DNA from 2 places in the Corynebacterium drakensteinense genome. Region 1 is predicted to be linked to the other one. Evidence: predicted binding sites of a transcription regulator. Region 1 holds the regulator's gene; the other holds the start of a gene.
What was found. The regulator LexA, encoded in region 1, represses DNA repair genes until DNA is damaged. The targets are predictions, from matches to a motif close to CGAACANNTGTTCG.
Positions count from the first base shown of each region.

Region 2: U1140_RS10890 (HNH endonuclease signature motif containing protein) is a predicted target of LexA. The motif match lies at 10,084-10,097, and genes of this name have one in related genera.

Region 1 is NZ_JAXOFP010000002.1:117,381-129,353, forward strand. It holds gene U1140_RS01955 (hypothetical protein) at 1-30, opposite strand, end outside; gene hrpA (ATP-dependent RNA helicase HrpA) at 263-4,303, shown strand; gene nrdR (transcriptional regulator NrdR) at 4,355-4,759, opposite strand; gene U1140_RS01970 (hypothetical protein) at 4,706-4,831, shown strand; gene U1140_RS01975 (hypothetical protein) at 4,924-5,313, opposite strand; gene lexA (transcriptional repressor LexA) at 5,551-6,261, shown strand; gene U1140_RS01985 (DeoR/GlpR family DNA-binding transcription regulator) at 6,367-7,146, shown strand; gene U1140_RS01990 (uracil-xanthine permease family protein) at 7,168-8,445, opposite strand; gene hflX (GTPase HflX) at 8,445-10,076, opposite strand; gene U1140_RS02000 (hypothetical protein) at 10,156-10,932, shown strand; gene U1140_RS02005 (hypothetical protein) at 11,019-11,549, shown strand; gene dapF (diaminopimelate epimerase) at 11,555-11,973, opposite strand, start outside.
Region 2 is NZ_JAXOFP010000027.1:100-12,072, reverse strand. It holds gene U1140_RS10925 (VanW family protein) at 1-1,312, shown strand, start outside; gene dcd (dCTP deaminase) at 1,356-1,919, shown strand; gene U1140_RS10915 (UDP-glucose dehydrogenase family protein) at 1,947-3,341, shown strand; gene U1140_RS10910 (ferritin) at 3,695-4,177, shown strand; gene U1140_RS10905 (alpha/beta hydrolase-fold protein) at 4,306-5,505, shown strand; gene fepB (Fe2+-enterobactin ABC transporter substrate-binding protein) at 5,606-6,700, shown strand; gene U1140_RS10895 (hypothetical protein) at 6,844-8,166, opposite strand; gene U1140_RS10890 (HNH endonuclease signature motif containing protein) at 8,284-10,062, opposite strand; gene U1140_RS10885 (P-loop domain-containing protein) at 10,306-11,919, opposite strand.

The DNA of each region.
Region 1 (11,973 bases):
GTTTGTTCCGTCATGTGGAGGATTAGTCATGACCGGCACCTACCTTTCTCTGTCCTCTATTTGCACTCTTTCGCCGTATCCGTTTTCGCCGTATCCGTTGTGCGCTGTCCGTAGTCTGTTGTGTACAGCCCACTGCACGTTGACGAAAACCATTCTCAATTTACATCCTACCTAGAGTTAGGATTACCAGATTAGTGACGACTAGACTAGGGCAATCGCCATGAATAGTTCACACCACCCCCACCAGCCCTCCTCTCCTGCTATGAACCCGTCATCAGCGCCCGCAACCTCATCTACCGATACACACCGGCAGCAACCAGCTGCTGTCACCAAAAAAGAGTTGTACCAACGGCTCGACGAACTCCGCTTGGCCGACCAGCAGCGATTTCGTCGTCGGCTATCCAAAGCCAAAGCTGAGCGGGCGTTACGTGCTATCGCACAAGATTTAGAGCGAGCAGCTGCCCGTATCCCTGCGATTGAGCAAGCTATACCGCCCATTGAATTTCCCGATGAATTGCCGGTGAGCCACAGCGTTGCGGAGATTTCTGCAGCGATTGCGAAAAACCAGGTCGTGGTAATCGCAGGTGAGACGGGTTCGGGTAAAACCACACAGATCCCGAAGATTTGTTTGCAGTTAGGCCGTGGGCGTTCCGGCTTGATCGGCCACACGCAGCCACGTCGATTGGCAGCCCGCACGGTGGCAGAGCGCATTAGTGACGAACTAGGACAGTCAATCGGTGAGTCGGTGGGCTATGCGATTCGCTTTGACGATCGCGTCGGCAAGCACACCGCGGTCAAATTGATGACCGATGGTATCTTGCTTGCAGAATTGCAGCGTGATCCGCACCTGTATGCCTACGACACGATCATTATCGACGAGGCACACGAGCGCAGCCTGAATATCGATTTCCTGTTGGGCTATCTCAAGCGACTGCTGCCCAAGCGTCCAGAACTCAAACTGATCATTACCTCAGCAACGATTGATCCGGAGAGTTTTGCCGAGCACTTCCGCGATCCGCGCACACACGAACCTGCCCCGATTATCGAGGTTTCTGGACGAACCTACCCCGTCGAGGTGCGCTACCGTCCATTGGAGATTGAGGTGGATGGCAAAACCGTCGCCATTGAGCCGCTGGATGGCCTGTGCACCTCGGTGGAAGAGTTACTTGCCGAAGGTAGCGGCAATATTTTGTGCTTTTTCCCGGGAGAACGAGATATTCGGGATGCCCAAGATGCGCTAGAGAAAAAACATTGGCGCGGCGTGGAAATCGTGCCGTTGTTCGGTCGGTTATCGAATCAGGAACAGCACCGGGTTTTTGCCCCACACAACAAGCGGCGCATCGTGCTGGCGACCAATATTGCAGAAACCTCGCTGACCGTACCAGGAATTCATTATGTGATTGATACCGGCACCGCACGCATTTCACGGTATTCCACGCGCACGAAGGTGCAGCGTCTGCCCATTGAGCCGATCTCGCAGGCGAGCGCGAATCAGCGTGCGGGGCGCTGCGGCCGTATCGCTGATGGTATTGCGATTCGGTTGTATTCCGAGGAAGATTTCGCCGCACGTCCGGAATTTACCGATCCGGAGATTCTGCGCACCAACTTGGCGAGCGTAATTTTGCAAATGTCTTCACTCCAGCTTGGTACCGTCGCGGACTTCCCGTTTGTGCAACCACCGGAGCCGAAGGCGGTACGCGATGGCTTGGTGCTGCTCGACGAACTCGACGCCATCGCTTCCCCTCCAGCGGCCGATGCAGCGCCACGTTTAACGAAGATCGGTCGACAGCTGGCGCGGATCCCGGTGGACCCACGCTTAGCTCGCATGTTGGTCGAAGCAGAAAAATTGCAGTGTTTGGAGCCCGTCATCATTCTGGTTGCTGCCATGACGCTGCAGGATGTGCGTGAACGCCCACTAGAAAAACAACAGCAGGCCGATCAAGCACATGCGCGTTTTCGTTCTCGCACCAGTGACTTTCTCGGGCTGTTGTCTTTGTGGGGTTATATCACCAGCCAGCGCGCCGAGCTGTCAGGAAACCAGTTCCGCAAGCGGATGAAAGAAGAATTTTTGCACTTCATGCGCATCCGTGAGTGGTCTGATTTGGTGCGCCAGCTCAAAGACATTGCACGCGATATGAACTGGGAACTACCGGAGAAAAACTCTGCGCACGCTTCGGAGCTGAGGTTTGCAGACGGCGAATTCTCCGGTGACGTGGCTGCGGTCCACCGTGCCTTGCTGACCGGCTTGCTGTCGAATATTGGTGCACGCATCAGCGATTCGGCGGAATTCCAGGGTGCGCGGGGCACGAAGTTTCTGATTTTCCCGGGCTCTGGGGTGGCAAAAAAGCCGCCTGAACTGGTGATGGCCTCCGAACTGGTAGAAACCTCGAAGTTGTGGGCACGTGGGGTGGCTGCCATCGAACCCTCGTGGGTGGAAAATGCCGCCCAGTCGTTGTTAAAACACCAGTACTCGGATCCACGGTGGTCATTCAAACGGGGTGCGGCCGTCGTGACGCAGCGTTCCACGCTTTATGGCGTACCTATTGTGGCCGACCGCACCATTTCCTACCACCGCGTGGAACCAGAAACTGCGCGTTCGATGTTTATCCAGCATGCCCTGATTGCTGGCGAGTGGAAGACTTCGCACAAATTCTTTCACGACAACCTAGACAAGCTGTCGGCTGCAGGAGAATACGAAGAAAAGGCTCGTCGGCGCGGTATCATCGCCGATGAAGAGGCTTTATTCGAATTTTATGACCGCCGCATTCCTGAAACCGTCACCCATTCAAAGGCATTTGATGGTTGGTGGAAAAAGGCACGCAAAAAGCAGCCAGACCTGCTAGATTTCGACCCGGCGCAGCTGGTCAGTGAAGAAGCTGAATCGGTCACCGAGCAAGCTTTTCCTGATTATTGGCGACACGGAGGCCTGGATTTTGAATTAGAGTATTTGTTCGAGCCCGGCCACCGCCGTGATGGCGTGACAGTCAATATTCCCGTGCCGATGCTGGCCAGCGTGGAGGCGTGGCCTTTCGAATGGCTGGTTCCCGGCTTGCGCGAAGAATTAGTCACCGAGCTGATTCGCGGTTTGCCGAAAGCTTTACGACGCAGTCTGGTGCCAGCGCCGGATTTTGCAGCCCGCGCGATGGAGCACCTGCTGCCCTACGAATCTGATCTGCTAAGCCAAGTGACTACCGCGTTCCGCTCTCTGGGTGCGCGGGGTATCAATGCCAGCGATTTTTCCTTGGAGAAGTTGCAGCCGCATCTGCAGATGACGTTTGCTGCGATTGATAAGCGTGGCCACATCATCGATAGTGATAAAGATCTTGCTGCCTTACAAGAGCGACAGGCCGGAAAGATTAGCGCCTCTATCACGAAAAAGGTACAGCAGGTTGAGCAGCGCTCTCCTCACAAACCGAAACCTGCAAAGCCTGCTCGTCGAGAATATTTCTCGAACTGGACTGCCGATAACCTCGGTACGATTGCCGAAGAAATCGAGCACGACGTCGATGCGCACACTGTGAAAGCATATCCAGCGTTAACGATCAGCGAACAAGGCTTATGCGTGCAGTATTATCCGACACGCAGTGCTGCTGATTCGGCCATGCTCACTGCCACGTTGACGTTGTTGTTGCGTGAGCTTACCGTCAATACCCAGAAGATGGTCAACGGTTTGCCGCTGCAACAACGCGTTGCTGTTGATCATTACCCACACGGTGGTGCGGACGGCCTCGTCAATGACGCGCGTATCGCGGCGTTGCGTGATTTATTACTCGCCCACGGTGGGCCGGTACGGAGCCCGGAAAAATTTGCGGAGCTAAAAGCGACGATTTCACAGTCGTTGCCAGGTGAAGTTCGGCAGGCAGTGGTCACGCTCGCGCCGGGTCTGGTGCGTTTTTCCAAGATTGCCGACGAGCTGCAGCAATGGGAAGGCCCAGCAATCGACGACATGCAACAGCAATTAGATTTCTTGTTGCCGAAAAATGCGATTAGCACACACGGCCTGCAGCAGTTACGCCATCTTCCTCGCTATTTACAGGCTATGGAGATCCGTTTAGCGGATATGGCCGCTGATCCAGATAAAGATGGTGAGCGCCAAGACATCATCGACGACTGTCGGGCTTACCTGCGCAATCAATTGCGAAATCTGCCAGCGGGTGCAGAGAAGTCTCCTGCCGCGGCGAAAATCCGGTGGATGCTCGAAGAGCTCCGGGTTAGTTTGTTTGCCCAGCGTTTGGGCACGGCTCACCCAGTTTCGGCGCGCCGAGTGAAGAAGGCTGTCGATGCGCTGACGAAGAAAACCTAGCGCCGTCAAAGAAAAATACGGGCTGCAGTACGGGAATGCCCTGGCTTCTTGCTAGTCTTCCCGCTCGCGGCGACGCATCAGCCGGATTTCCGATTCGAAGTCTTGGGCACTATCGAATGATTTATAGACAGAAGCGAAACGCAGATAGGCGACCTCATCAAGCTCCCGCAGCGGTTCCAGGATTGCCAAACCGATGGCATTAGCATCAACCTGCGAGCTGCCGTGACCGCGTACGGTTTCTTCAACTTGTTGGGCGAGACGCTTGAGCGAGTCTTCCGTCACCGGCCGGCCCTGGCATGCACGGTGAACTCCGCGGATCAGCTTGTCACGAGAAAACGGCTCTGTGAGTCCATTGCGTTTGACCACCAGCAGAACTGATTTTTCGACAGTCGTAAACCGCCCATGACATTCCGTGCATTCCCGGCGGCGTCGAATCGCAACCCCGGCATCAACCAAACGAGAGTCGACGACTCTGGATTGTTCATGGTGACAAAATGGGCAGTACACGGCCTCGCCAATGCTCCTTAGTTACTGATGAATGCACACTAGAAATTTGCTGCTGCTTTTATGATGCTACCGCCAAAACTCGGGTTGCGGAATTTGCCGGTTTCCCAGGGGTATTATCCGATCCCGAACACAACGCCGACAGCCAGAATCGCCCCTAACATTGCGCCCAGCAAATATGACACCGCCGCTGCTGAAGTTTGTGCTCTCGAGACGACGGATGGCGGAAATTGTGCGGTGCCAGATTCGTCCGGTTCGCCACCGGTTTTCGGACTTGCGGCAGTTTCACGGATGCCATGAGCACCCGAAATTTCCGACAGCGGTTGCAAGGTGCAAATCACTTCCGGATAACGTGGTGCATGACCGTCCGAGCGGGAGCTATGTGGTAATTCCTCATGGGTTTCTCGTGATATTTCCCATTGTGCGGCCGCTGGAACGATCGATACGGCCGGCGTCGAAGCAGCGGGTAGTCGTGCTTCCCGTAGCTGTTGGTGAATGTGCATCATGTTTAATGCTCACGCTCCTTTCCAGAATGGTTTGCTCAATCCAACTGAAAAGAAGGTTAAAACGCGGCTGTCACACACGTTCGAAAAACTAGTACTTGTGTTCGATAAATGTTTGCATTAGACTCATTTTCGCCACACGGAAACATATTCTCACGTAAGTTTTATAGCAAGCATGTGAGTTAGGACATAACGATGTTCTGCACGCATTTTCCCTGACGACACTTTTAGGAGCTATGTATGCCGCGCCCACGCACAACCTCCGCGCCGAAACCTACTTTCGAACAGCTCACCCACCGCCAACGTCGCATTTTAGAAGTTATCCGCGATGCAGTGATACTGCGCGGTTACCCGCCAAGCATTCGTGAGATTGGTGATACCGCAGGGCTGCAGTCCACATCTTCGGTTGCTTATCAGTTAAAGCAATTAGAAGAAAAAGGATTTTTGCAGCGCGATCCCAATAAGCCACGCGCGATGATTGTGCGCAACATGCCGGATGCGAAAAAACCCGGCAAGCGCGTCGTGAGCAGCACAAAATCTACAGATACACCAGAAGCACCTGGCGATGCCTCCGGCTACTGCTACGTACCGGTGTTGGGCCGGATCGCTGCAGGCACGCCAATTACCGCAGAAGAAAATATTGATTCGTACTACCCCATGCCCGAAGAAATCGTCGGCGGCGGCGATCTGTTCATGCTGCAAGTCGTGGGAGAATCGATGAAAGATGCCGGCATCCTTGACGGTGACTGGGTGGTTGTGCGCTCGCAAAAGGTCGCGGAGGTCGGCGAGTTTGTTGCTGCTTTGCTCGAAGGCGAAGAAGCCACTGTCAAAGAGTTTCATCGTGATTCTTCAGGGGTATGGCTGTTACCGCACAATGATGCCTTCAGCCCAATCCCTGGTGATGAAGCCGAAATCATGGGCAAAGTAGTCTCTGTAATGCGCAAGCTATAGCTCATCTGCACCACTAGCTCTAGTTCAGCGTCCTGTCACCGCAGAACACTCAACACCCCACCCAGACCACGAAGCCCAGCACGACAGAAGGGACCCTGCACGTAGATGTACGCGGAAGAACGGCGCCGCCATATCGCTTCCCTGGCTGCAGTGGAGGGATGGGTTAAAGTTGGCGACCTCGCCGAGCGATTTTCAGTAACTTCCGAGACCATTCGCCGCGATCTAGCAGCGCTCGACGAGATCGGCGCTGTGCACCGGGTGCGTGGTGGTGCACGCGCTGCGCATAACTACCAGACCTCCGAAGTTCCGCTAGCAGACCGCAACCGTTCGGCTGCCGAAGCAAAAATCGCCATCGCCACGGCTGCTTTACGATTCGTCCCTGAGACCGGCACTGTCTTCATCGGAGCTGGCACCACCAACAATTCGTTGGCGGATTTTCTGGGCCAAACAGACCGGGCGGCAAACCTCGAGATCGTAATCAACAGCCTGCCGGGTGCATTAAATCTCGCTGCCTACGGATTAGACAATGTCCAGCTGCTAGGCGGAACTGTACGCAGTATGACCCAATCGATTGTGGGTCCGGCAGCGCTGCGGTATTTGGCGCTGAAGCGCGCCGATGTAGCTTTTATTGGCACCGACGCCCTGACCGTCGAACACGGTTTGTCCACTGCAGATACCCAAGAGGCTGCGATCAAAACCGCGTTCATGACCAACGCTGCCAAATCCGTCGTGCTGTGCGATTCCAGCAAACTGGGGCGCGATTATCTCGTGAGTTTTGCCACCGTGGGCGATATCGACGTACTCATCACTGACTCCGCGGCCCCAAGCGCTCTGGTAACAGAACTGGAACAACGCGGAGTGGAAGTCGTTGTCGTCGAACGTTGATAGCCGTCGAACGCTAGGACTTTAGCGCTGCCCTTCCCCGATGCGGGCATACAGCCAACGCAAAATTGGGTATACCACCATGATGCCAACCGAGCCCCAGGCAATTCCTTCCAATTCCACAGCGCCAATTGACAAGGTCAGGTTACCGATGCCGGCGACCAACGCGATCGCAGCAGCAGTGAGGTTCACAGGGTTGTTGAAGTTGACGTTGTTATCCATCCAAATACGGACACCGAGCATGCCGATCAACCCATAGAGCAACAACGTTGCCCCGCCGAGTACACCAACCGGAATGCTAAAAATCAGCGCGCCGAATTTCGGGATGAAGGCTAATGCCACCGCACACGCTGCTGCCACCCAGTAAGCTGCGGTGGAATAGACTTTCGTCGCTGCCATCACGCCGATATTTTCCGCGTAGGTCGTAGTACCGGATCCACCGGCACCTCCAGCCAAGGTGGTTGCCAAACCGTCGGCAAGCAAAGCATCACCAGCCAAATGATCGACATTGCGCCCGGTCATCGCCGAAACTGCTTTGACGTGGCCAACGTTTTCCGCAATCAATACCACCAGCACCGGCAGAGTCGTCAGAATTACCGAAAGCTGAAACTCAGGCGCGTGAAACTCCGGAATACCTACCCACGGAGCATCCGAAATAGCCTGGGAGGCTTCCGCGTCAACATTTCCCGACAGTGCCGCGAAAACCCACCCGGCAACCACTCCGATGAGAATTCCCAGTCGGCTGACCATGCCGCGACCAGCGACTGTTGCCAGGACGATGACCGCCAACGTCACGGCCGCTACCAATGGCTGGGTTTGGAAATTTTCTGTAGCCGTCGGCGCTAGGTTTAACCCAATCAGTGCCACGATGGCGCCGGTGACTGCCGGTGGCAAGACGGCATCAATAACTTTCCGTCCGGCGATTTTCACCGCCACGCCAACCGCCATGAGCACCGCACCAGTGACGAAGATTCCGCCCAGCTGCGCTGCGATGCCATGTTGTTGCGAAGCAATCAACGGCGCGATAAAGGCAAACGACGAGCCGAGGTATGACGGCAATTGGTTCCGGGTGATGAGCAAGAAGAGCATCGTTCCCAAGCCGGAAAACAACAGCGTGGTATTGACCGGAAAGCCGGTCAGGGTAGGAACCAGCAACGTGGCCCCGAACATCGCAAAGACATGTTGCATGCCAATGCCAATGGTCCGGGGCCACGAAAGCCGTTCATCGGGTGCAACAACGGCACCTTTGTTTATCGTCTTGCCATCACCGTGGAGCGTCCAGCCAATCGAAGTAGTCACGATTAGCCATTATTGTTGGCGGTGACCTCTACATGGTAATCGGCTAGCTCTTTTGCCATGATTGCAGGTAAACGCACATCGAGTACGGTTCCTGTCGCGGTGTATTCTTCTCTGTGCACCGTACCGTATTCGTGGACCCGAGAAACCAGGTCACCGCGGGTATAGGGAATTTCGACGACGACGCGGGTATCCAAAGAATTCAAAAACAGCTCAACCCGGCCAGACAGTTCTGCGATGCCTTCGCCGGTTTTCGCCGACACGTAGACAACATTGTCGTTATCAAGCACATGGCGCACTTCGGCCAATACCAGTGGATCGGCAGCATCAATCTTGTTGAGCACGATGATCTCGGGTGGCGCAGGCTGGCCGGTTTCTTCGACAATATCGTGGATGACTTTGTTCACGGCTGTGATCTGTTTCAACGGGAACGGGTCAGCCGCATCGACCACATGCAGCATCAAATCAGCCGCTAAGACTTCTTCCAACGTTGATTTGAAAGCCTCGACCAGCTGCGTCGGCAAGTGACGGACGAAGCCTACGGTATCGGTGAACACGACGCTGCGGCCGTCGCCAAGCTGGGCTTTCCTCGTCGTCGGATCCAGCGTGGCAAACAATGCGTCTTCCACGAGCACACCGGCATCCGTCATCGCATTAATCAACGACGACTTGCCCGCGTTGGTATAGCCAGCGATGGCGATTTGTGGCACCAGAGAATCTTGCCGACGAGCGCGTTTGATTTCTCGGGCGGTTTTCATTCCCGCCAACGATTTACGCAGGCGCGCCATCTCCGCGCGAATACGACGTCGGTCGGTTTCAATCTTCGTCTCACCAGGGCCACGCAAGCCGACACCACCGTTGGAACCAGCACGTCCACCAGCCTGACGCGACAGACTGCCACCCCAACCACGTGTGTGCGTGTAGAGGTATTCCAGTTGGGCTAGAGAAACCTGTGCCTTACCTTCTTTGGACTTTGCGTGCTGGGCGAAAATATCCAAGATCAACATGGTTCGGTCAATAACCTTGGTGTCCAGTTCGCGTTCCAAAGCTGTCAGCTGGCCGGGGTTGAGCTCGCCGTCGCAAATCACGGTATCTGCGCCGTATTCTTGCACCAGCGATTTCAGCTGTTGGACTTTGCCGGAACCGATAAACGTTCCGGGATCTGGCGAGTCGCGTTTTTGATACAAAATCTCTAGTACTTCGGCACCCGCAGTTTCGGCAAGCGCAGCAAGTTCTTCCAGGGTTGCTTCCAGTTCGGCGACCGTACCTTCTGTCCACACGCCGACGAGAATGACTTGCTCTAGTCGGAGCTTGCGGTATTCCACCTCATAACCGTCGGTGGTGTCCTCGGCGCGAATGGTAGTATCACGGGAGACTCGTCGAAAAGCGTTGCGTTCCGCCAACTCCATATCACCAGTGGTGGGAGCATCATCGACGTTATTGTTCGAGTTGTTCGTGGTGTTCTCGCCGGATTGCTCGGATGCCGCACTCAGCGCCTGGTCAGCATCACTGAATAACAGCGAATCTTGCGGTTCATTGTCTTTGAAGGCCGCGTCGAGAATGTCGTCGTGGTTACCTGTGTGACTACCCGCTGACTCGCGGCTAGCAGAAAAATTATTCGGAAATTTTTTTGTCATCTTAGCTTCCATTATGCCAGCCGAACGGCGATAAATCGAGGTTTCGTAGGAACTGGCTGATTCGCTAAAATAGGACAATATGACGGCAACGAAACAGACCAACCTTTCTGCGATCGGTATGCACTTCGACAACTGGCAAGATGCCGTCGAAGCTGCGATCGCCACCAATCAGCTGATGGTCACCGGTGAAGTCCGCGGCGGCCAACTTGTGCAATTCAACGACACTTCTGGTGCCCAGCTCAACATCTTGGCTGTAGAGCCGTTTTCCACATTCGTCGGCTTCAATTCGCTCAGCCAAACCTACGCACACGTGGAAATGATCAACGACGTGCTCGGTCTCTGTGAAGTCATCGATTCTTCGGGCAGTCCGGTACAAACCGTCACTGCACACTTGGCGCAAGGCCCTTTGCTTGCCGACGAGCCTGCCCAACCCTGGCAGCAGCTCACCGTCGCAGCACTTGCCAACGACGTCTCCGTTTATGCTGATGGTTCTGCATGGCAACAGTCACACCCAGATGCGCAACTCGGCGCTGTGGAATCCCCCGGTGCAGACATCATCGCCTCCGGTAGCGGCGCGCAAGCCCCAGATGCAACAGCTAGTTTTTCCGGGCGGGTTATGCAATCCACGACCCTGCGCAATCAGCTGACCGGGCAGGAGTTCCATCACGTGGTGCTGGATTCTCAGTTCCCGCTCGACGTCTGCATTTCCGCCGATGCGCTGGATAAACTACCGGAGCGCGACGAAATCATCAGTGGCACCGGTACCTTGACAGCTGCGATTTTGGCGCCATCTGGGGGTTGCGGTTCTGGCGGCTGCGGCTGTGGCTCCGGAGGTTGCGGCTGTGGTGGCCATTAAAGACGCACCACAGTATCGTTAACCACAGCACAGCAATATCCAGGCCAGCACCCACACAGAACGCAAAAGGAATCTCGAACCACATTATGGCTGCACTTCCTTCAGGCGAGAATTCTCGCCAGGGCATCGGCATAATCTGTGCCGCGCTGTTGGCATTGCTGCTGGTCTGGTGGCTCAAAGCACCAGGAGTAATCCTGGTATTGGTCCTGGCAATCCTTGCATGGTTTTATCTCGCATTGCGCCCATCGTCTAACGAAGTGCAGGCCCTGCGCACTTCGATCAAATTATCCCTGGACGAGCTCGACGATATCCTTAGCGAATTTGATAATTTCGCTTTCTCCCAGGACTCCGACCATCTTGCTGATCGCACCATTCACCGGCCCGAGCTATTGAATACCGATAGCACGGATCCGGACATTGAGAGTTTTCATTACGAATATTCCACGGCACAGCGCTACAGCAAACGCATGCATGCGCACCTGGCAAAACACCGCCTGAGCGTGGGACAGCTCGAACGCTTACTCACAATCTCCGACGAGCGCGTTGCGATCCTGCGCGAGCGATGGTTGGCAGCCCGGCGCGCCGCACACAAACTGGGCCCCGGCGGCGCCAGCTAACGTATCTACGCGGGTAGTTCAACGCTAAAGGTTCCGCGCGCCACAATCCTTGACGGGCCGGTCAAGGTTGCCCCATTAGATCGAATCTCTACCTCAACAGTGCCACCAGGCACCACCACTTGGACTGTTCCCTCACCTAAGCCAGCTTCGGCGAGTGCCGCACACGCGGTAGCCACGGTGCCGGTTCCGCAGGATTTCGTCTCTCCCACCCCGCGTTCAAATACGCGCATGTGCGTAGTGCCAGCAACCAGCGGGGTCGCAATTTCCAGGTTTGCGCCAGCTGGGAAAAACTCGTCGTCCAGACGCGGGGCAGTTAAGTGCAGGTTAGCGATCTCTTCTGCTCCCCAACCAGGGACCACAACCGCCAGGTGGGGGTTTCCCACGTCTACTGCAAGGCCCGCAAAATTTTCACTACCAACCTGTG
Region 2 (11,973 bases), on a different contig from region 1:
AGTCGACGTACAGACCGCCAACGACCAGGCCACGCTGGATCCAGAGCTGGATCGCATGCTCGGTGAGCTCTACCGCGAGCCGGAAGACGGCGCGGTGTTGCTGGAAGCCGGCAACGTGGAACCGCATGATGCTGTGCCGGGTCAGGAAGTTGACCGCGCGCACCTGCAAGAAGAGGTGACCACCGCGTGGCTGGATCCAGAGGGCATCACGGCGGACATCAATGAGATCGAGCCGGTGATCAATCAGGATCAGGTGGATGCGATTGCCGAAGGCCCAGCCGCGAAGGCGGTTTCTGGCCCGCTGAAGGTGCATGGCCGGGAGGATATTACGGCGACGATCGAGCCTGCCCGCGTCGGCGAGTTCGTGCATTTTGAGGCGCATGAAGGCCAGCTGGAACCACGCGTCGATGCAGCCAAGGCGCAAGAGATTCTGGGCGAGGGCTTAGCCGAGTCCGAGCGTCCGATGAAAAACGCCCGGTTGGCGATGTCCGGTGGGCAGCTGCAGGTCACCCCGCATGTTGACGGTGAGGTGATCAATTGGGAGCCAACCATGGCTGGTTTTGCTGACCGCGTGCTCGGCGATGACCGCGAATGGGATGCCGTTTACCAGGATCAACCGGCGACGTTTACTACTGCAGATGCGCAATCTTCTACCTTCGACCAGGTCGTTGGTGAGTTCACCACCAGTGGTTATTCCCCAGCCTCGGGTACGAATATTTCGGTGATTTCCAACGCGCTGAATGGCACCATCGTCTCGCCGGGTGAGACCTTTTCCGTGAACCAGGCCACCGGTTCGCGCACCGCAGCGCAGGGCTATGTGGAATCCGGCGTGATCTATGAAGGCCGCGCGGACACCGCCGTCGGCGGCGGTATTTCGCAGTACGCCACCACGCTGTATAACGCGGCGTACTTCGCGGCGATGGAAGATGTCGCCCACACCCCGCACAGCTATTACATCTCGCGTTACCCGGCTGGGCGTGAGGCCACGCTGTACGACGGCGTCATCGACCTGAAATTCCGCAACACCTCGAATCACCCGGTGCGCATTGAATCCAGCGTCGGCGGGGGTTCGGTCACCGTGCGTCTGATGGGAGTGAAGGAATACGAGGTGGAATCGATCAGTGGTGGACGCTGGGCACACACCGATCCACCGAAGCAGACCGTCAGCGGCAGCAACTGCATCCCGACCTCCGGTATCCCGGGCTTTACGACGTCCGATACCCGCGTGATCCGCACCCTGGGCGGAGCAGAGGTTTCGCGTAATTCGCAGACCACCGTTTACGACCCACAGCCAATCGTGACCTGCCGCTAGGGCAGCTAGGTCGCTAGCCGGCTCGCTAGGTAGGATATTTGCTATGTTGCTGTCTGATCGAGACATCCGTGCTGCCATCGACTCCGAGCGCTTGGGGATTACTCCCTGTGATCCGGAGTTGATTCAGCCGTCGTCAGTCGATGTGCGCCTGGATAAGTTCTTCCGGGTTTTTAATAATTCGCGTTATACCCACATCGACCCCAAACTCGAGATGGAAGATTTGACCACGCTGCGCGAAGTCGGTGACGACGAAGGTTTCGTGCTGCACCCTGGCGAGTTCGTGCTGGGTGCCACGCTCGAGCAGTTTCGTTTGCCTGCTGATCTGGCCGGCCGGCTGGAGGGCAAGTCTTCGTTGGGGCGTCTGGGCTTGTTGACGCATTCGACAGCTGGTTTTATTGATCCTGGTTTTTGCGGCCACATCACCTTGGAACTATCGAACGTGGCGAATCTGCCGATCACCCTGTGGCCCGGCATGAAGGTGGGCCAGTTGGCGTTGTTCGCGATGACTTCGCCTGCGCAATCACCGTATGGTGCGGGGGCTTTGGGCTCGAAGTATCAGGGACAGCGCGGGCCGACGCCGTCGAAGTCATATTTGAACTTCCGCTAATTCATTGAATCTGCCTGGGGTCTTGGCGTGCGCGTAACCGTGTTTGGCCTGGGGTATTTGGGGGCTACCCATGCCGCGTGCATGGCCGAGGCTGGCCATGAGGTGCTCGGAGTGGATATTTCCGCCGAGCGGGTTGCGCAGCTGAGCCGCGGGACGGTGCCCTTTTTTGAACCGGAATTGGCGGAGCTGCTCCAACGCGGGCTGGCGTCGGGCCGGCTGCGTTTTAGCTGCGATTACCGGCAGGCAGCGGAGTATGCGCAGCTGCATTTCATCGCGGTGGGCACCCCGCAACGGGCAGGTGCACTCGCCGCGGATACCAGCGCGGTGGACGCTGTCGTCGCCAAGCTCGTGCCATTGTTGCGTGGTGGGCACGTTATCGTCGGGAAGTCGACGGTGCCGGTGGGTACGGCGGCGCAGCTGCAGGCGCGCGCCGATGAGCTGAGTGTTGGGAGCGCTGCGGTAGAGATTGTCTGGAACCCGGAGTTTTTGCGCGAGGGACGTGCGGTCGCCGATACGTTGCGTCCGGATCGGATTGTGGTTGGCACTGGGGCTGGCTCTGGCACTGGCACGGGGGCTGGCTCTGGCGCTGGTACCGGCTCTGGCGCTGGTACCGGCTCTGGCGCGAGTCGAGCACTGGAGCGTTTGCGAGAGGTGTATCGCCAGCCGTTGGAGCGCGGCACGCCGTTTTTGGTGATGCCGTGGGCGAGCGCGGAGCTGGTGAAATCCGCGGCCAATGCATTTTTGGCAACCAAGATCAGTTTCATCAATGCCATCGCCGAGATCTGTGAAGCCTCCGGTGGCGATGTGACCGCAGTGGCCGAAGCATTGGGTTACGACGAACGCATCGGGCATCAGTGTCTCGGTGCTGGCCTGGGCTTTGGTGGCGGCTGTTTGCCGAAGGATATTCGTGCGTTGCAGGCACGTTCCGACGAGTTGGGTGCCGGGCAAGCCGTGGGATTTTTGCGTGAGGTCGAGGCTATCAATGCGCGGCGCAGGCAGCGAGTGGTGGAGCTAGCCGTGCAATTGATCGACGTGCCAGGCGCGGTGGTTGCCGTGTTGGGGGCGGCGTTTAAGCCGAATTCGGATGACGTACGCGATTCGCCTGCCCTGGCCGTCGCCGGTGAGTTGGCGCTGCGTGGTGCGCGGGTGCGGGTGTGTGATCCGCAGGCGGTGGAGAATGCGCGTCGGGTGTACCCGGGATTGGAATACACAGAGATTCTTGCCGACGCGTTGGCTGGGGCCGATCTGGTGATTCTGGCGACGGAGTGGCGGGAGTTTCGGGAGCTCGATCCGGTGTGGGCTGTGGACGTGGTGGCTGCACCGGTGCTGATTGATGCCCGCAATGTGGTGTCGTTGGCGCGGTGGCAAGCTGCGGGCTGGGCGGCTTACGGGCTAGGCGTAGCTACCCCCGAAATTGGGTAATATATGCCGGGGTCGCGGGCTGAGTTTTCGGCTGTCGAGGCCGTGAAATTGGTGTCGCTGTGGCCTGTCCCGCATGCGCTGATGCTTATATAGGCACCCCTATTGTGGGGGTCAACCAGCAGGTTTTGGGTCTCCTTTGTTAGGTATTCCTGCTGGTAGGAGGGTTGTGTTCCCTAAGGTGGATTAGTGATACCTATAGGTTTTTGCGCCATTGATAGGGCTAGCATTTTGCTGCCGGATTGGTACTGTAGGTATCACAACGAACAGCACAGAGCGAACAAAGTCAATAAACATCATGGCTTTGGTTCTGGCTAGTTTGACAGATTGAATATCTACGAAAGGTGTGAGTTTTCATGAACGAGAAGCTGTTTAACTTGATCAACAAGCAGGTTACTAATGAGCACGGTGCTGCTTTGATTTACACCCAGTTGGCTTACGAGCTGGACGAGCTCTCCTTGCCAGGTATGCGCGACTGGATGTTCGCTCAGGCTGAGGAAGAGCGCGAGCACGCACAGAAGTTCGCTGACCACTTGCTGGACCGTGACGAGAAGCCACAGATCGGCGAGATCAGCGTTGACGAGCTGAAGATTGAAAAGCCACTGGACGCTTTCAAGGCTGCTCTGGAGCACGAGAAGAAGGTTTCCGGCCAGATCCGCGACATCGCACGTTTGGCTGACGAGGTCGATGACCTTGATTCCCGTACCCTGTTGAACTGGTTCCTCGATGAGCAGATCGAAGAAGAAGCATCTGTTTCCGAGATCATCGACCAGCTTGAACTGGTTGGCGACAATGGATCCGGCATCCTGCGCATCGACGCCCAGTTGGGTGAGCGCTAAATTAGCCGCTAAGCCATCTGTTGAGCGCATAGTTTTAACAGTCAGGTTTTAGCTCGGTGGGTGTGTGCACTGCATACACCCACTTTTTAGTGCCCGAAACCGGATCATTTAAGGTAGCCTATCCTCTTATGGATGCGCTGCCAATTGATGAAGATGAACTCCGCTATGAACTCGGGCGCGTGGCAGACGATCCCGCAAAACTAGACCGAGTCTGGCAGCGTCTGGCGGCCGACGGATTCCCGCGCCGCAGCACCGATGGCCAGGCTTATGTTTTTGCGGTGCGTTACCGTGACTTACAATCAGCGACTACCCAGGAGCTGCCACCATTAGATGAGCAGATAAAAAGTGGCCTTCACCTGCACGTCAACCGCTTGACGGATAAGCTGAAATACGAGCTAGGCATGATGAACCATGTCCCTGGCACCGATATCTGGACGTTGCGGGTAGCAGTATCTCAGCACTACCAGGGCAGTTATGGCTTTCAGCTCGAGCATGGTCAGCGAACCCCGACGATGTGCGATCCGCACGCCCTGCGCACGTTGTGGATTGAGGATGGATTTGGGCTTTCGGAGATCTCCACATCGCCCGCGGCCAGCGACACCAGGATGGCGCTCAGAAAAACCAGCTGCGCTGGGATTAATCTGCTGGTGTATTTACCGGAAGGTGCCAGCAGAGCGAGGCTGCTCACGCTTTTCGACGGTGAAAGTTGGCAGAAAACAAGCTTGAGCGCACAGATCGGTGCACTTAACGAGGAGATCGAATCACGTGAGGAGGATGATGTTCCGCCGTTTGCAGTAGCCTTCATCTGCAATGATTCCAACTCGCAACGTGTGCAGCGTCTTGGGTTGGATGAGGAATTTCTGCACGCCGTGTGCACACAAGTGCAGACTCACGTCGGCAAGCTGTTGGCAGAAATCGGGGTGGAGCTCGTAGTCGAAAAGAATATCCTCGCTGGGCAATCACTTGGAGGCCTTGCGGCGTTGTATATCGCGGAAAAGTTTCCGCAGACTTTTAGCGAGCTGATTGCACAGTCGCCGTCGCTGTGGTGGAAGCCGGACAAGACTGCTGTGCCCACGGATTTTCATGTACAAAACACCAGTTGGATCACTGAAAAATTTTCACGCCAGCCTATGATGTCTCACTTGTGGATCGACGTGGGGGCTCGCGAGGATGTCGCTGTGGCGAAGGCGCACTTACTGTCCCGCAAGCTCAGCGACTGTGCTTGGCCGCACCAGTTGAGTATCTATGATGGCGGCCACGATTTCGTCGCCTGGCGAGAGCAACTGGTCTCGCACCTGCGCGAGATGGTTGACGATCCGACGTCGTGATACTTGCGCGCGCCTCAGCGATGCTTGTTAAGCTGTAGGTTTTTTATGGATTAGGTTAGACTTGCCAATTAGTTTATGAATTTTTTCTGAAAGGAAAGCTATGACAATTCGTCGTCATCGTGTGAAAATCGCTGGTGCAACACTGACTGCGCTCAGCCTGTTCCTCGTCAGCTGTAGTCAGGCTGATGAAGATTCAGCAGCTGATTCTGCCACTACGGAAGCAACCAGTACCGATTCTGCCTCTGGTGCCGATTCGTCCAGTGAAGATGATGCGACTTCGTGGCCGCGTACCGTGGATTCCCTCGTCGTTAATAACGGTGAAGTTACCGGAGATACCGAAGAGGTTGAGCTAACTGAAAAGCCACAAAAGATTGTTTCTACTTCGGTGACCCTGACCGGTTCCCTGCTGGCGATGGACGCGCCCGTGCAGGCGACCGGCGGTGCAGCTGCTGGTGGATTGGCCGACGATGAAGGTTTCTTCCTGCAATGGGCAGATGCGGCCAAGGAAAAGGGCGTCGAGAGCCTGTATAACCTCGAGGTGGATGTTGAAGCGATCGCTGCGCAGGAGCCAGACTTGATCGTCGTCAGTGCCAGTGGACAGGACTCGGCGGTTACTGATTACGACAAGCTCAGCGCAATCGGTGCCCCGATCATGGTGGTGGATTATTCCGACCAAGATTGGACTGAGGTCATGAGCCGGTTGGCCGAGGCTACCGGGCATGAAAAGGAAACCGCGGAAGCCATCCAGGAATACGAGGATCGTCTGGAAGAGGTCACCAAGGCCATTGAGCTTCCAGAGCAGCCAACCAACTTCGTGATGCCACTTCCGGGTGATCGCGGACTGAACTTCTGGAGCGCAGAATCTTCGCAGGGCCAGCTTTTGGAATCCGTCGGATTCGAGGTTGCGGTGCCTGCCGACGAAATCGTTGACACCTCTGGCCCTCGTGGCGCCCGCAAGGACGTCAAGACCGTCGTGCCGGAAAACGCGACGCAGGCCGTTGCTGGTGAAACTGTGCTGACCATGAGCACCACCGGCGATGACCCAGTCGAGGCGCTGAAGAAAAACCCACTGCTGGCCAACAACCCGGCCATCGCGAACGACGCCATCTACCTGATGAGCCCAGAATTGTTCCGCCTGGACTTCTACAGCGCGATGACCATGCTGGATGAGCTGGAAAAGCACTTCGCGAAGTAGCGCGGAGTAGCGCATAGGGCGCGCTAGAGTGCATTCGAGCGCATGGGTGCTAGTAAGCGCACAGGCCTTGGATTGAGGAAGTAAAGAAATTCTCAGCCCAAGGCCTTGTCTTATGTGTTGTGTTCTACGCGCTGCGATTATGTCTATCTTTTCGAATGACAGCGTATACCACGGGGGAGACTGGCGTCGGATGGCAAGGTGCAGCTATTCGAGTCCAGGTCTAGGGTTGCCCGTTCACCATCTTGATATGGAGACCCCTCCGGAAGGACGACGTAGGATGCCGTAGTTGGAATCACGCCATAGCTAACGGAGAATGCTGGAAATTCTTGCGGGGTATCAAAAAATAAAAGTTTGAACACGTTATTGCCCATTGGAGAGTATTGGTGATCCTTAGGACCTCCCAGTTGGATGGTTTCATACCCCGTCATCACCCGCACCGTTCCGGTGAGTTGGTTTGTCGCACCCGTGCTTTGCGACGGTGCAGGCTGGGACCCGCCGCCAGCGCCAGTGCTGCCACTGCCGCCTCCGCTTCCTTCACTACGAGCTTCATCCGAGATCGTCACCGATGCTTGGTTACCACCAGCACACACCACGGTGCTGTTGACTGCCCCGCCATCGCAGCTCATGGAATAGTTCTGCCCGGTGACAGTCGAATATGCCTCGATGACGGTATCTGTCTTACCAGCCTCGAGCCACTGGTTGATGAAAGATTTGTGTACCGCCTCAGCGAATGAATCAGAAGTATTAGCTCCGGCAACGAAGTGCGGGTAGTTTCCGGCGCTGCGCAGGGTCTCCATCGGGTTATCGTGCCCGTCGGAAAGCGCGTCGATAAGCTCACTCTCCGAGACTTCCGACCAGATAATTGCTTGCGCGGCATCGCTGTACTCGGCCGGAATCGCCGCAGAATTGAAATTCCATTCTTGGCCGTCCTTGTGCATGGTGCTGCCGGCAAGCACGTAGCGTTCTACTTTGCGGTCCGGCGAACTCGACTGCCACGATTTGTGCAGCAAGCCGTTGCGGTCGGCACTGGTCAGCAGGCGCGCGCGGCTACCACCGGCGCTGGCAGCACCATCAGCGAATTCGTGTTCCAGCAGCGTGGTGCTGGTGAGATCGTCGGTGGGGTAGTGGACACGGATGGTGGTCATCTCGCCGGGGTTGTGTTCACGTACCAGCAGGGCGGGATGGCCGGAATCGTCGATGTGCACCAGGGAATAATCACCGGCATCTGCACTGTCGAGAACAGCACTGTAGGATTGTGCAAGCTTTTGTGCCTGCTCCTTCTTTTGCTCCTCTGCATTTTTGGTTGGCTGCGCTTTTTGCGTCGTGTCTTGCTGTGGATTCGCGGTGGCATCGTCCTCGGCGGAGCTGCACGCGCTGAGAGTGAGCGCCGCGGCGCATACCAGCGCCGCTACGGAATATGGGCTGCGGATGGATGAACTGGGGGCGTATCGGTGAATGATTGTCACGGGGTTATCCTGCAGGAAGTATCGTCGGTTCGGCCTGGTGTGGTGTGGGTAATAATAGACTTTTATCTACCGTATTGATCACAGTGATTTTATGTGATCGGTGATTTCATGTGATTTTTAAAATGGTGGCTCCTCTTCGTTGTGGTTGGTGGTTTCGTCGGGGACGTTGGGATCGGTGCCTGTGGTGCTTTCGTTTTCGGAGTTTGCTTTATCTGAAATCGTGGTGAAATCGTATGCACTATCGGTAGGGTTACCGTCGGCTGCGGAGCCTGGCCCGGTTTCACGCAGTAAGTCGATGGCCTGGTGGATCGTGGCTAATTGCTCTTGGCAGGCTTTGATTTTGATCGCAGTGAAACTGTACCTATCCAGGCTGAGTTTTAGCAGGTTTAAATCGCTGTCCCAGAGTTGTTGTTCCTGGGTTTTCGTCATCGTCGTAAAGCTGGAGTGCTGCTGTTCAGCGCTAAAATCGGTGTGCTGTTGCTTTGCGGCGAAGTCTAGATAATCTTTCCAGCCAGTTGCGGTTTTGAAGTTTAGGCCTGGTTGCGGTGTTTGTCGTCGTTGGCGTTGTGCCTGCTTCTGGGCTTCTTCGCGGTGGGCTTTGCGGTAGCACGCTTGCCGTTGTCGCAGGGTTTGCACCCAACGTCGATTCGGATGCGCTAAAGGCCCGTCAGCTTCTGTGGATTGCCAGGTGCCATCGGTGAATAGCCACACGATGGTGCCGCTGGCGGGTTCAAAGATTGGGCGTGCGCGTCTGTCAGTTTTGATGTTGTGATGGTGCTGGCACAGCGCGATGAGGTTGGTTGGCGAGGTAGCCCCGCCCTGGTCGTATTCGACGACGTGGTCCATCTGGCAGGTGGTCGCCGGTTTGGTGCAGCCTGGGTAGCGGCAGTGGCCATCCCGTCCGGTGACAGCGGAGCGCATCGTCGGGGTAGTGGCATAACCTGCGACTTCGCTGCGCAAGGCGTCGTCCATGTCATAGTGCTTGCTGGCCTGTGCTGTGAGTTCGTCAGCTGCTGCGCCGAAAAGCGTCGTAAAGCCAGCACCGGTGCCAGTCGAGACGAACAGTGGTGCATCGTCGGCATCGGTTGCGCGGTAGCAATTCAGCGTCACCGTGGTGCTAGCCTTGCCCAGCAGCAATTCCACGACGGCGTCTCGGAGTGAGATGCCTGCTTGTTTCGCGTGCTCATGGACGTGCGCATCAATGTTCACAGCCGTTGCCGCGTCGGTGTCAAAACGAAATTCGTGGCTGTCGTTGTCGTTGCGAGCGGTAGGTGGAATGTCATTGACCTCATAATTTTTCCGGGACCACGATTTTCTCTTGTGCTCGCGGACGGAAGCGTCTTCGGCTTCAATTTCGCGGTCAATGCGGTTGGCGATAGTTCTTCTCGATGGCATTTGTTGCGCAGGTTTGCTGGGCGTGAGGAGATCTACCAGCAGCTTGTCAATGATCGAAAACAGATGCGCATTGACGTTTCCCGCTTTCGTCAACGCACGGTCAATCGTGATCCAGCGGTCGAGGTCGATATGCCACATCGACGTTGCTAATTCACGCAGTTGTGGCAGGTCGCTCATGCGATAAAACGCACCGATAATGTCCGACGTTTTGTGCTGTGCTAGCCCACTGATTTTCATGAGCTTTTGGAGCATCATTTCATAATCGTCGTGATCAAAATCTATGATGGCTTTCCAGGCATAATACTCTTGACGACGCAGCGTCAGCATTGCTTGCGCGTGCTCGTCATGTGGGCTGCAATGCGTGAAATATGCGTCGGGGAACTGGACGGAATCAGGTGCGGACGCGGAATCAGGTACGGACGTGGAACTGGGGTCGGTGGAATTGTCGGACTTCGCCGTGCCATCGTTGGGATTATCATCCCGTTGGTTATCGTCCGCCATGAGTTCCTCCCCGAATGCTGCCGAACAGTTTTTCTAATTGCTATGACAGCAGTTTATCGAATATTATGACTAAACGCAATGATTTTCGAATAATATAATGCCCGTAAAAATCGGGGCAGAAACGTATGGAACCTGGTTATCTGGGGTATTTGATGCTGGTGGGCGAGATGAAACTACCCGCCTACATGTTCGTATTAACCGAATGGATGGCCGAATGATCTCGCGGACGTCGGCCGAATTTCCCTATTTCCGGGTGCGGTTAATCGCCGCCATGATCTCCAACTTGCGCGGCAGCGCTAGACGGCCCGGGTGCTTGCCGGGCGCGCCCGACCTGGAGCCGTGCTTGCCGCCAGAAAACCGCGATACAGCATCAATGCCACCATGCTTGACCTGCTCCAACATCTCGTCGACAAGCATCTCAATATCGCCGTGTTGGCTGCTCAACTGCCCCAAAATCGTGGCGATCGCCCGAGTCTGTGAAGCATCAACCAACTGCGATAACGCCGACAAATCAATAAAACCCTTGCCGACGCGGATGCCCGCACCCTTCGCCTGCGGTGGCTTTTTCGCTTGGAAACGCTTCGCAGGCAACGGCCGCCGCGCAGGCAACTCAAACGGCTCTTGCTTGTCGACGGCGCGCGCCAACGCAGCAGCGCGCTGGGTGATGTCATACGGGTGGTAGGAATCCATGTGAATCACGGTGTCGGCGACATCAATAAACGCCGCGGAACCACCGGCGACCAGCACCGTCGACACGCCAACCTCGGCCAGCCCGCGCACACGATCAACCAGGGGAGTGATTGGTTCTTTCTCGGTGGGGATCAGCTCGCGCATGCGCTCGTCGCGGATCATGAAATTCGTGGCGGACGTGTCTTCATCGATGAGCAGCGTGGATGCCCCGGCCTCTAACGCCTCCATCAGCCCCGCGGCTTGGGAAGTGGAACCGGAGGCGTTATCCGTCGAAAAGCTCGTGGTATCCGTCTGCGCTGGCAAGTTAGAAATGAACTGCGAAATATCCACCCCAGTGATCGCGCGGCCATCCTCGGCGCGCAGAGAAGCAGCGGAATCGACGGTGATCGCGAACTCGCGCCCATCACCGGCGATGTGGTTGTAGACTCCGCGTTCCAGGGCCTTCAGCAAGGTGGATTTTCCGTGGTAGCCACCACCGACGATCACCGTGACACCAGCGGGAATGCCCATGCCGGTGACCTCGCGCCCCGACGGCAACTGGAAGGTGGTGCGCAGCGAATCCGGTGAGCGGAATTCGACCGCATCCTTCGCCGGGCTATCGCGGTGGCCAGCAGCGCGCGGCAGACACGAGCCATCGCCGACGAAAGCGATCAACCCGCGGCCAGGAAGATGTTCGCGCAGGTAATTCTGGTCGCGCTCCAGCAAGACGGCCTCGCGCAGGTCGGCGGCAGGAAAATCGAGTGCCTGATCCAGCGCGGCGGGCAGCACGTCGCACAGCAGAGCCCGTGCCTTGCGGCCCAGAATCTTGCGGCCGCGGGCTGGCAGTTGCACCTCGATGCGCAGGGTAGCGGTGCTCGAGCCGTCGGCAAGCACGACGCTGGCCCGGTCCAACACCTGCTGGCCCGGCTGGTCAATGTGCAAGTCGCGGTCGCCGGAAAAGGCCTGGGCAACGCGGCGCGTCAGGAAATCACGCGCGGCCACCCCCGCCAACTCTGCAGGAACCGGATTGGGCACGTCGACCTGCATCAGTGACGGCGGAGCAAAAGGATCAGACTGCACTTTATCCACGCGCAGCCGATATTCGCCCAGCTCATAGCTGCCGTGCAATTTCTTGTAAGCGCCGTAACCAGCGCCGTCGAGGGAGGTCAGTAAACGTGCAAGGCTCATGCGCTCCAGCCTACGTATTGGGCGGGGTGTCGTGGAAAGCCACCGAAAAACTTT